Regions from separate parts of the Neobacillus sp. DHD-1R genome, predicted to be linked through region 3. Evidence: riboswitches for the same ligand, from Rfam matches in the RefSeq annotation. Region 3 holds a riboswitch; each other region holds the start of a gene.
The links. A riboswitch is a leader RNA that binds a small molecule or an ion and turns the genes downstream of it on or off. The one in region 3 is predicted to bind thiamine pyrophosphate.

Region 1: linked by a shared signal. The riboswitch ahead of AC3ANL_RS11185 (thiamine phosphate synthase) and the one ahead of thiT (energy-coupled thiamine transporter ThiT) in region 3 are both predicted to bind thiamine pyrophosphate.
Region 2: linked by a shared signal. The riboswitch ahead of thiM (hydroxyethylthiazole kinase) and the one ahead of thiT (energy-coupled thiamine transporter ThiT) in region 3 are both predicted to bind thiamine pyrophosphate.

What each region holds. Positions count from the first base shown of each region.
Region 1 is NZ_CM173232.1:2,320,084-2,324,358, forward strand. Features, by position in the region: gene thiS (sulfur carrier protein ThiS) at 1-39, opposite strand, end outside; gene thiO (glycine oxidase ThiO) at 50-1,177, opposite strand; gene AC3ANL_RS11185 (thiamine phosphate synthase) at 1,161-1,802, opposite strand; TPP riboswitch at 1,905-2,013, opposite strand; gene AC3ANL_RS11190 (phasin family protein) at 2,295-2,624, shown strand; gene AC3ANL_RS11195 (ABC1 kinase family protein) at 2,657-4,275, shown strand, end outside.
Region 2 is NZ_CM173232.1:2,247,238-2,251,512, reverse strand. Features, by position in the region: gene thiW (energy coupling factor transporter S component ThiW) at 1-288, opposite strand, end outside; gene thiE (thiamine phosphate synthase) at 294-941, opposite strand; gene thiD (bifunctional hydroxymethylpyrimidine kinase/phosphomethylpyrimidine kinase) at 938-1,756, opposite strand; gene thiM (hydroxyethylthiazole kinase) at 1,772-2,584, opposite strand; TPP riboswitch at 2,664-2,772, opposite strand; gene AC3ANL_RS10830 (glutaredoxin family protein) at 2,860-3,111, opposite strand; gene galU (UTP--glucose-1-phosphate uridylyltransferase GalU) at 3,413-4,275, opposite strand, start outside.
Region 3 is NZ_CM173232.1:1,389,191-1,393,465, forward strand. Features, by position in the region: gene AC3ANL_RS06590 (GNAT family N-acetyltransferase) at 78-641, opposite strand; gene AC3ANL_RS06595 (histidine kinase N-terminal domain-containing protein) at 778-1,899, opposite strand; TPP riboswitch at 2,112-2,219, shown strand; gene thiT (energy-coupled thiamine transporter ThiT) at 2,344-2,934, shown strand; gene AC3ANL_RS06605 (FeoA family protein) at 3,105-3,329, shown strand; gene feoB (ferrous iron transport protein B) at 3,329-4,275, shown strand, end outside.

The DNA.
Region 1 (4,275 bases), 930 kb from region 3:
TGGTAATTGAATTGATTCGCCATTTAATAAGACTGTCATTATTATCCCCCTAATGCACCATTTCTTTATTTCTATCAATCCGGAAAGCAGAGAGAAGTTGTTTATCTGGTCTTCCTTCCAATAAATCCACTACAAGCGTACCTGTCACTGGGCTTAATAGAATTCCGTTTCGGTAATGCCCGGCTGCAATGAACAATCCTTTCTTTAAAGGATGTTCACCGATGTAGGGGAGGCCGTCGCTAGTTTGAGGTCTAATACCAGCCCAAACTCGCTCCCATCTGGCATCTTTTATTTGAGGAACCAGCTGAACGGCTCTTTCTACTAATGTAGCAATTCCGCCAGGTGTCACGTTTTTATCAAATGTATTCTCAACTTGGGTAGCTCCAATATAGATTTCACCATTCCGTTTTGGTACTAAGTAACATCGTTTATCTGAAAAAATAGTTCTGTTAATGATGGGTGTATCTGATTTAACAGAGAAGCATTCACCTTTGACAGGATAAACAGTTATGTCAAGCCCTGTGTCATGCATTAGCTTTGAAGCCCATGCACCTGTTGCAAGGACAACCTGATTGCAATGAATGTTTCCTAAAGTGGTTTTAATCCCGATGACTCGCTCTTGTTCATAGATAAATGAAAGGACTTCGGTATTTTCAAGGATTTTCGTCCCCAATTGTTCAGCCGCCTTTGCAAAAGCCTGTGATAATTTAGCTGGCTGGACATGCCCATCGTTAGGGAGATACATCCCGCCGGCCACGCTTGGGGAGAGGGATGGTTCCAATTCTCGTACACTATGAGAATCAAGCCATTCTATTTCTGGATCCCAATTCCGTTGAAACGCTGCCTGTTGTTGTCCTTCTGTTGCAATTTCATCCGTTTCTGCAATTTTTATCATGCCTCTTTGAACAAACTCAATATCAATACCGGTTGTTTCAAATAACTCTTTTGAGAGGGCTGGAAACATTGCCTGACTCTTTAGAGCTAACTGAAATAAGGGACCGTCTTGTTCTATCTCCGCTTGTGCCGCTAGCATTCCGGCAGCTGCACTGGAGGCTTCACAAGCTAAATAGTTTTTCTCGATCATAACCACTTTTTTTCCAAGCTTTGATAGTTGATAGGCGATTGAACTCCCATTAATCCCGCCACCGATAATGGCAACATCAAATGAATTTTTCACTTATTCCATCTCCATCTTTTAATGCCTTTACATACGCTTTTACAGCTAATAATGGATCGCGGGATTCTAAGATACCTGACATGACCGCAATTCCTTTTGCACCAGCTTGAAAGACTTGTTTCGTATTCTCAGGTGTTATACCGCCAATAGCAAATACGGGTATTTTCAGTTGATTTACCCTTGATAATTCCTCGAGTCCTCTTGGTGTCTTTCCTGGTTTAGATTTAGAAGGGAAGACATGGCCAAAAAGCACGTAGTCTGCTCCAGCCAGTTGGGCTTTTTCTCCTTCATGAAGAGAGTGGATGGAACTTCCTACCCTTAACTGGGGAAACGCTTTTTTTACAAGTGCGGCATCTAAACTATGAAAGGCTAATTGAACTCCTGCCGCACTTGTAATCAAAGCAACATCAACCCGGTCATTTATTATGATTTTGGATAGGGGGATGTCTTTAGAAAGCAAATCAACCGCATTAAAAAGTTCCCGTGCTGTTTTTTGTTTTTCCCGTAAATGAATCGACGTTACATATGGGTGGATATCGACTAAAATCTCCCGTAACTTCTCGATTGGCATCTTACCATTCGAAATAATATGTAGCTCTTTTTCCTTCGTTAAAATTGGCGTCACCCCTTCAGAATAGTCCGCTTAAGAAATAAGTGAAAACAAAAAACCACTTTCTTATGTAAGAAAGTGGTTTGATAATTTGAAATGAAATGCTTGCACACTCAAATATCGCGTTTTCCACTTCCCTACGCTGGTATAACCCAGATCAGGTTCATAGAGTCCCGAAGTAGTACTTCAATCTCAGCCCTTTAAAAAGGCACCTCTAGCGGATATAAATTCCATTATAATTTTTAATAATAACCTACATGCATAATACTAACACTTGAGTTAAGAATGTCAAATAATTTTAACTATTAAATAAATTCATAAAGAGTGCCTTTTTTCTCACTTTATATATATAGAAAAAATACATAAAAGGACAGGGGCATGAATTTTTTGTATCTTGGAGAAATATAGGAGTTATGAAAAGCCAGCAATTTTAATACTGCTTTTATGATATTGCTCCCCCATTTTAGGGTATGGAATAGTAAAACAATATTAAGGAGGAATATAAGAATGAAAGACCTATTTAAAAATGGATTCCTATTAGGGCTGGGAGCTACTTTATATGGAAAAGAAAAACTAGATGATCTGATGAAGAACATGATTGAAAAAGGGATGGTAAGCCAATCGGAAGCAAATTCCTTATTCGGTGATTTTCTGAAACGCGGCGAAGAAAAAAGCGAGAGCTGGAATCAAGAATACCGTGAAATGGTACAGTCCCAGCTAAAGGACCTGGGCTTCGTGGCACGAGAGGAACTAGATAATATTCAGTCCCAACTATTACTACTTCAACAAGAAATCGCCCGATTGAAAAATAACAACACAAACGTTGAACTGATATAGGTGGCAGGATGAGGACAAGTGGAATTATACGTTTGAATCGATATAGAGAAATTGTTTCCCTGTTGGTAAAACATGGGTTTGGTTACATAGTCCAAGAGATCGGTTTAACCGATACCCTTACGATGAAAGACCGACTAATAGCAGACTTTAAACAGGAAAATCCGCAGGAAATAGGGCACCGATTACGCATTTTATTAGAGGAGCTTGGCCCTACTTTTATTAAGTTAGGCCAGCTCCTTAGTATTAGGAGTGACTTGTTACCAGTAGAAGTCATTCGTGAATTGGAACTTCTTCAGGATAATGTAAAACCAGTCCCAATTATTGAGATAAATGATAAAATCCAGCTCGAATTCGGACAGGCGGTTGAGGCTGTATTTGTTCGCTTTAATGAAACACCGGTCGGGTCTGCTTCGATCGGCCAAGTTCATGAAGCAGTACTGCCAACAGGCCAGGAGGTAATGGTAAAGGTACAGCGGCCTAAAATAAAAGAAACGGTTTTTGCAGATCTTGAAATAATAAAGGACCTATCAAAGATGATGGAAAACCACTATGATTGGGCCGAACATTATCATATCACAGATTTGATGGATGAGCTGTCCGAATCAATCAAAAATGAACTGGATTATATGGAGGAAGGCCGGAATACCGAAACGATTCAGCTTCAACTTGAAAACCATAATGGCATAAAAGTTCCCAAAATTTATTGGGATTACACTACAGCCGAAATACTCACGATGGAACGGATCGAAGGAATAAAAATTACCGAGATCCAACATCTTAACCTAACTCCGGAGGAAAAAAGACAGATTGCTGATAGGTTAGTAGAATCGTTTGTTACCCAAATTTTAAGAGAAGGTTTCTTTCATGGAGACCCGCATCCTGGTAACATTCTTTACAATCCTGATACGAAGCAGCTGGGTTTTATTGATTTTGGGCAGATAGGCAGCTTATCTTCGAGAAAAAGATATGATGTGACCACATTGATGATCGGTCTTATGAATGAAGATACTGATTTAATAGTGAAGGCTATGTACAGGCTTACCTATATCCCCTCATCGGTTGATGATAAACTATTTTATGATGATATTGACAGAATCAGAAAAAAATTCAGCCATACCCCTTTAGGAGAATTGAATTTTGGTTTGACTATCAACGATCTCTTTTCGGTTGCCCAAAATCATCAAATTTATATCCCCACTGATTTTATGATGCTGGGAAAAACGTTAATAACGTTGGAGGGAATTATTTCAGATATAAATCCTTCATTAAACCTGCTTGAATTGGCCAAGCCTTATGGTCAACAACTATTGCTGGAACGCTATAATCCTGTCAAATTTGGAAAAAGGCTTTTGAACGATGCAGAGGACATGGCTGAAAGCTTTACGAAAATTCCTAGCCAGCTGGAGGAAGTTCTTCAGAAGACTTCCGAAGGGGATTTAAAGGTGAAAATTAGTGTTCATGAGCTTGATGATATTTTTACAAAAATAGATCGCTTAAGCAACAAATTTTCGTTTAGTTTAACACTACTTGCCTTTAGTATCGTGGTATTGGGCTTAATAGTTGGGGCCACTTTCGGAACCAACACCATTCTAACCAGCATACACGCAGTCGAAGTTGGCTTTGTTATTGCATTCTTAATGTTTCTATGGAT
Region 2 (4,275 bases), 860 kb from region 3:
ATAGATTTTTTTCGTTTTTATAAATAGGAGTGAAGCTAGCAATGCCCCGACCATACTGCCGGGAAAAGCAAAAATGGAGCCTGTGCCCATTAGATTTCGGATGAATGACACGCAAAAGGCCTGTGCTAACGCATAATAAGGTCCTAATAAGACGGCAGACAGCACGTTTAAAAAATGCTGCATCGGAAAGACCTTTGTAAAACCGATCGGAATAGCGACCAGATTACTAGTGATGGTTCCAATGGCAATCATCATAGCGGTCAGTGTCAATTTGGATGTTTTTTTCATAAAAATCACTTCTCCCCTAAGTAAACTTGGTGACTTAAGGCACTTGCGGCTTCCCGTGGTTTATCTGCATGGCTGATGGCCGTAATAACGGAAACGCCATCAGCACCTGCTTTTACAACTTCTGCGGCATTGCCACTAGTAATTCCACCGATTCCAACCATCGGAATGGTAAAGCCTTGTTTGCGTAATTGTTCAATGAGTACGGTCCCGCATACTGGCTTGGCATCATCTTTTGTATTTGTTGGAAAAATAGGACCAATGCCGAAGTAATCGGCTCCATCCTCTACCGCGCTGATTGCTTCTTCCCGGCTATGTACGGAAACGCCAAGAATCTTGTCGCCAATTTTTTCTCTTACCGTTTTTACCGACTCGTCCTCCTGCCCAATATGAACGCCGTCAGCCTCTATTGCAAGCGCTAGATCGATATCATCATTGACGATGAACGGAATTTCATGGTCCTTGCAAATGCTCTGAAGCTGTTTGGCAAGGGTCCATTTAGCTTCTCCTGTTAATGCCCCTTTGCCCTTTTCTCGAAATTGAAATAAAGTAATTCCACCAGCTACCGCTTCTTTAAGCACTTCCGCTGGATCCTTCAGGCAGTTGTTGCTGCCCATGATAAAATAAACCCTTAAATGTTCACTTATGCTTTTCATACATCTGCCGGCTCCCTTCGTAAGGTTCTTTTTCGAAATGCCCAGTGATTGGTTGGGCCGTGTCCTTGGCCAATCTCTAAGTCATCTTCAATCGCTGCCTGTATAAAATCCTTTGCTTTGACAACGGCATTATAAATCGTTGCCCCTTTAGCTAGTTCAGCGGTAATCGCGGCTGAAAAGGTACATCCGGTTCCATGGGTGTTCTTCGTTTCAATTCGCTTACTGGTGAAGGTGAAGAAATCCTTGCCATCAAATAATAAATCGATCGATTCAGCTGGATCTTCATCATGCCCGCCTTTTATCAAAATATGTTTGGCACCTAAGTCAAATAGCCGCTTGGCAGCTTCCTTTTTATCATTAGTTGTTCGAATTGACATTTCTGTTAGAACTTCTGCCTCCGGAATATTTGGTGTAATCACTTTGGCTAATGGCAATAAATACTTTTTCATAGCCGAAATGGCTTCCTGCTGCAAAAGTGAGGCACCGCCCTTTGCAATCATGACAGGATCGACAATCAAATTTCCCCATTTAAAAAACTGAATTTGTTCTGCAACGACTTCAATAATTTCCGCATTAAATAGCATTCCAGTTTTCAGGGCATCAGCACCGATATCCTCGCCAATAGCCTTTATCTGTTGTGATACTGCCTCCGAAGTCATCGGATATACCCCATGCACCCCCAACGTATTTTGGGCTGTAACCGCAGTGATGGCTGACATGCCGTACACGTCTAATTCTTGAAACGTCTTTAAATCAGCCTGAATACCTGCACCGCCGCCGCTATCAGAACCTGCGATCGTTAATGCTTTTATCATAAAAAAGATCCTCTCTTATTCATTTATTTTTTTAACAGATGCCAAAAGATTTATATCTTCACTTGAAACGAGTGATAATTGATTTAAAAATTCAATTTGGAAGCTGCCCGGCCCACGTTCTGCGGTTAATTTTGCAGCCTTTTCAGCAGCAATTCCATAATAGGACAAAGCCGAAACGGATGCCTTGAGCAGATTTTTTTCTACACCGGCAAATGCTCCAATTACAGAGGTTAATAAGCAACCGGTTCCTGTCACTTGTGTTAGAAGCGGATGTCCATTCGTAACAACAAAAGTGGTTTTTCCATCTGTTACCACATCCTCTTTTCCAGTGATAACCACCACACAATTCAGTTTTTGGGCTGCTGCTATAGCAAGCTCTGTAATATTTCCTTGTGTCTTACCTGCATCAACGCCTTTGATTTCCCACTGTTCTCCGATGACATTCGCCATTTCCGCAGCATTCCCTCTAATCAATGAGACGTTGATTTCCTTCATTATTTTTCTGGCTGTTTCCGTTCGATACGGAGTTGCACCAGCACCCACGGGGTCAAAAATAACCGGCACCCCATATTTATTGGCGGATTCTCCTGCAATGATCATCGCATCAACTGTTTGCGAATTTAACGTCCCTATATTCAAGACAAGGGAACTAGCAATCTTCGCCATGTCCGCTACCTCTTCATTTGCATAGGCCATGACCGGTGATGCACCAAGGGCAAGCAATCCATTTGCTGTAAAATTCGTAACGACGACATTCGTTATATTATGGACAAGCGGTCGTACCTCTCTTACTTTTTCCAACGTTTCATATATGCTCTGTTTTTCCAATCCAATCTCCCCATTTCTTTTGTAAATGAAAAAAACCAGATCCATAAATTGGACCTGGTTAGTTAGAAAATGAAAAAAATATTTCACTCGACTACTTTCCTACGCTGGTATTACCCAGATCAGGTCCGAAGGGTTAAAAACTAATCGTTTTCTCTCAGCCTGATTACAGGGCACCCCTAGTAGATACTTGCTTATTAAATTACCATCATCTTAACGCTAAAAATTATCGATGTAAAGAAAATTATTTCTATTAAACAACCTGATATTGTCTTAAATTATTTATCCAGATTTCTTTTCGCTAGTTCCATAAGTTCCTTTAACTCATTTGTAAATCCTTTGACTGCTCGTTGGCTAACCACGGTTACGGGTACACCTAGAAAGCCATATTGTTCGACTTCTGTTTGATACTCAGGGTTTGTGGTGATATTTCTGGCTTCAAATGGGATTCCTTCTTGAGAAAGTACCTTTTTGACCATTGTGCATTCGATACAATCGTTTGTCGTATAGACGATGACTTGTTTGTCCATGGTTCTGTTTCCCCTCTGCTAATATGTTAATTGGTGAAAGACTATGTTCTGTCTTTATGGTATCAGAAATATTAAAAATGCCAAATGAATCGTCTTAATTGCACTATTATATATGTACATCCAACCGACAAGGCTATTAAATAGAATCATAATTCTCCTAAAGAACCATTCAACCGTATATGACAAATTAACTCGAGAAATGTCTATTTATGCGCTTTCCCAAGCAATAATTAAACCATATTCACATATTCAAAAAGGCAACCTGTCCACCTGGGGTGGACAAATCGCCCCAATTGTCTTTTTATGGTGCCTGCCACCATTTTACTATTTCTTCCAAATAACTTAGGATTTCTGCTTTTGTGTCTTCTCTTTTGAGGGCGAGGTCGATGGTGGCTTTGATATAGCCGATTTTGTCGCCAATGTCGTAGCGGGTTCCTTCAAAGTTGTAGGCTAGAACGGCTTGTTGTTTATTTAACTCATTGATGGCATCGGTCAGTTGTAATTCGTTTCCTTGTCCAAGCGGAAGCCCTTCCAAGATTTTAAAAATCTCTGGTTTTAACACATATCGCCCCATGACAGCATACCTTGATGGAGCCTCGTCAATACTTGGCTTTTCTACTAACGATTCTATGGTAAGTAGATTCGTTTCGATCATCGCTGTCTTGGGCTTTATCATTCCGTATTTACTTACTTCATGTTCTGGCACTTTCTGAATCGCGATAATGGAACTATTATAATACTCGAAAACATTGATTAGCTGCTTTAAACATGGAACTTCAGCGGTGACCACATCATCGCCCAGCATCACCGCAAACGGTTCATCTCCAACAAAATTTTTGGCACATAGAATAGCATCGCCAAGCCCGTTCGGTTCCTTTTGGCGAACATAATAAATCTTAGCTAAATTAGAAATTTTCTGTACTTCCTCTAGCACTTTGAGATTATTCTTTCTAAACAGTGTATCCTCGAGTTCATAGGATTTATCGAAGTGATTCTCAATTGACCGTTTTCCCCTGCCGGTTATGATAATAATTTCCTCAATTCCCGACGCAACTGCCTCTTCAACAATATATTGAATCGTTGGTTTATCAACGATTGGAAGCATTTCCTTTGGAAGTGCTTTTGTTGCTGGTAAAAACCGAGTTCCGAGGCCGGCCGCTGGAA
Region 3 (4,275 bases):
TTATTATTTCCAAAAAAATTTTGTTTAGCAAATTGTGTAGTCCACAAGCTTTAGAATGGCTTGATAAATGGATTTCTTTATGAATTCACCTTCATATTTAAAAGCCTCCATTCTCGTGCCAGCATGCTATAAACGATAAGATCGTGAAAATACCCGTTTAACTGCTCTCCATCTCTTATTTTCCCTTCTTTAACAAAACCTAACCTTTCAGGAATCGCTCGGCTTTTTTTATTTTTAACACCACAGCGTACTTCAATCCGGTTTAATCCTAATTGGAAAAAGGAATAATTCAGCAGGGCTCGAACTGAACGCGTTATAATGCCATGACCTTCTGCATTTCTAGATAGATAATAGCCAATGCTTGCCATGCTGTTGTACCAATCAATTCCATGTAATCCAATCGAGCCGACGAGCTCACCCTTATAAAGGATTCCCACGTTCATCCCGCTATTCTCGGCGAACTGTGATAGCCACACAGGTATGATAGATTCAAAATGATAAGGAGAAGTCATACTATCTACCCATGGCATCCATTCACGTAAATGTTCTCGATTATCTTCGACCAGCTGAAACAGTTTTGAGGCGTGGTGTTGTTGAAACAATTGAAGTTCAATTTCATGGTCAACCCTTAATGTAAACATAAGCCAATTCTCCCCAAAAATTTTTAGTACATCATATGCACAAAAGACCTATAACGGGAGGTGAAACAAATGTAAAAATAAAAAAATCCCTAAGTGGGATTTGCTGAAAATTGGTATTAAATTGTTTCCAGGTGGTTTAAACAACTGGTAAGTAAATCGAAAATGTAGTTTTATCTAATGAGGAATCACAAGTTAAATTTCCTTTGTGCTTTTCAATAATTTCCTTACACACAAACAATCCAAGACCAGTACCAAGTTTTTTAGTGGTGAAAAAGGGTTCGAAAATGGTTTCCCGTAATTCGCACGGGATAACTGGGCCATTATTAGAAATACTGATCTTTATAAACCGACTAATTTCTAAACTACTGCTAATCTCTATCGTCGGATTGGGAACCTCATGATGATTTAAAACATCAATCGCATTAAAAATAATATTAATAAACACTTGCCTAATTTCATCAGCATATCCATTTAATGTGAAATCAGCACTTAAAAATTTTTGGATTTTTACTTTACCGTCCAAAATACTTGGATAAAGAAAATTTAATACTTCATCAATTAGATTATTTAAATTAAAATCAACTTTTTCTTTCCCAATTAATTCTTTCTTTGAAAGTAACAAAAACTGTGAGATTCGAAAATTAAGCTGATCTAACTCACTTGAAATAATATCTAAATATCTCATATTTGGATAATCTGCCTTAAGTAGTTGAATAAACCCTTGAACAGAGGTAAGAGGATTTCTAAATTCATGAATAAAGCTGGATGTCATCTGACCCAAAAGTGTCAATCGATCTTGATGTGTAGAGTCTATCACCATTGTCTTTTCTTCAATAATTTTATTTTTTGCTTCAGAATAATGTGAAACGGCAAAATATAGAAACTTATCAAAGCAAAAATTGATCATATTTATCGATTCTTGAAGTTGTGCCCAGCTAAGCCCTGTTTTACTGAGATAGCTATATAAAATAGTTCTGCCGAGATTGACGTTGTAGACAAAATCCCCAATGTTAATATCTGCCAACACTCTTTCTTCCGAAACAGATATGGCGATTTTTTCAAGAACTTCTAATAACTCTTCTTGGGAAACTTGATGCATTGTAAATATTACATTTAAAATTGCTTCCCCGTTTTCGCGTATCTTCATTTTAAAGGGATCTCCATGATTTTTAATGATCGAATTTTCCCATTCTTGTACTAATTTCTGTTTGTTTTGATTAAAAAAACTGATTAAATCTGTTTGTTCGCCCGTAAACATGCCGTTTCCCCCTATGGTATTAACAAAACTGATTACAATCTAAATTCGCTTATGAGTGCCAAAATCCTTTTAAAAATAAAATAAAAATAATTTCCCAATAGGTTTAATCCATTTCAGAAGCTGTTTATCTCAATCCAACTGGAAACAACATTGTTATAATTTTCTTGTAATATCTCTAAATCAATAGTATATTTTTTATGGAAACAATTGAATACTTCCACAGGGGGAGCTGTTTTGAGATGGCTGAGAGTGAACTTTTGAGTTCTGACCCTATGAACCTGTTAGTTAACGCTAGCGTAGGGATGTGGTTTGCCGAATATGAAAGCAATGCAGACACCCTATATGTCGTGCATTGCTTTTTTTATTGGTCATTTTTAATATGGCACCATATGGCTTCAGGAAGAGATTAAACGGGACTATGTAGTTTAGTAGGGGGAGAAGTTGATGAAACAAACGAGGAGTAACACTTTATTTATTGCAGAGGTTGCTGTCTTTACCGCACTTGCGTATTTATTGGATTTTGTTGCGGGGATATTATCTTTAAAAATTTGGCCGCAGGGTGGCTCCATATCGATTGCTATGGTGCCGATTTTCTTAATGGCCTACCGCTGGGGAATCAAAGGCGGTTTGTTAACAGGATTTTTACTAGGATTATTACAATTTATTCTTGGATTTGCACAAATTTATACCATTGTTCAAGGGATAATTGATTACTTTATCGCTTTTACAGTTGTTGGGTTAGCAGGTGTTTTTGCTGCTCAAGTGAAAAATGCTATTGATGCACAGAAAAAAGGAAAATGGATGGCATACGTCATTTGCGGGGCTTTTTTAGGAAGCGCACTAAGATATCTATGTCATGTTGTATCAGGAATTGTGTTTTTTGGGGAATATGCTCCCAAAGGCCAGCCTGTAGCTATTTACTCCTTGCTTTATAATGGAACTTATATGCTCCCAAGCTTTGTAATCAGTGCAATTATCATTATTTTAGTTATCAGTGCAATGCCAAAGAAAATGATTGTACATCAAATTCGGTAAGAACGAGAAAAGGAAAACATGCATGTGTGAGAAGGTCAAACACATGTATGTTTTTTTTTGCGAATTTTTCGGAGTTTTGTCAAATTTATTATTCTTATTACCTATTAAAAGTGATAAAATACAAATTAGAAAGATAATCATTCTCAATTAACGTAGATAGGGTGATATACATGTTTGGTTCTTTAAAAGCAGGAGATAAAGGTAAGATTATAGACTTATCTCATGTTGGTCACCTCGTTCAAAGACGTTTGCTTGACTTTGGAATTTCCGAAGGATCAGAAGTTTGTGTTAAATGCGTTATGCCCTTTGGTGGTCCAGTAATGATTGAGTCATGTGGACAATGTGTTGGAATTCGCCGTAAAGAAGCGGTTCAGATTGAAGTGGAGAGATTATAATGGAGATTGCTCTAATTGGTAACCCAAATACTGGAAAAACTTCATTGTTTAATAATCTAACAGGATCCTATGAGTATGTTGGCAACTGGAGCGGTGTAACTGTTGAAAAGAAAGTTGGCGTCTTCAAAAATAAGATTGGTCAATTAATAGACTTACCTGGTGTATACACTCTAAATCCATTATCAAAGGATGAAGGTGTTGTTACCTCTTTCTTTTTAAATGAATCCGTTGATCGTTTGTTAAATATATTAGACGCATCACAATTAGAACGAAATTTACATTTGACTCTTCAATTGCTTGAATTTGAGAAACCAGCTCTTATTGGTCTAAATATGATTGATGTAGCGAATAAGCGTGGTATTCACATAGATGCAACAAAGCTTTCAAATCATCTTGGAGTTCCTGTGGTTCCGGTTGTGGCAAGAAATGGAAAAGGCTGTGACAAACTTATTGATGTCATTTCTACCAAATCCATTCAGCCAATCAAGAAAAACCTTGTTTACTATGGTAAAGAGGTGGAGGAAGCCATTACAGCCTTTACGGGCGAAATTTTGGGTAAAACCAGTCATGCAGCCCGATTCCTTGCAATTCAATATTTTGAAGGAAATCAATATGTGCAAAGTTATGTTAATCGAATTGCAAATAAACAAGCGTTAAATAATATAGTAGAAAACTTGGAAGCTAAATTACAGTCACAATATCATGTTAAATCATTGGCCAATTTTATCTATTTGAAAAGAAAAGAAGTTATTGAAAAAATTGTCACCGAAGTAGCGCGTAAAAGTGACTCGGTCATTCCGCTTACAGAAAAAATTGATAGTATTGTAACCAATAAATATTTAGGTATGCCAATCTTTTTGTTGCTCATGTATTTGATGTTTATGCTGACGTTTGATTGGCTGGGGACTCCTTTATCGGATGTGTTAGACGCCTTTTTAACGGGTCC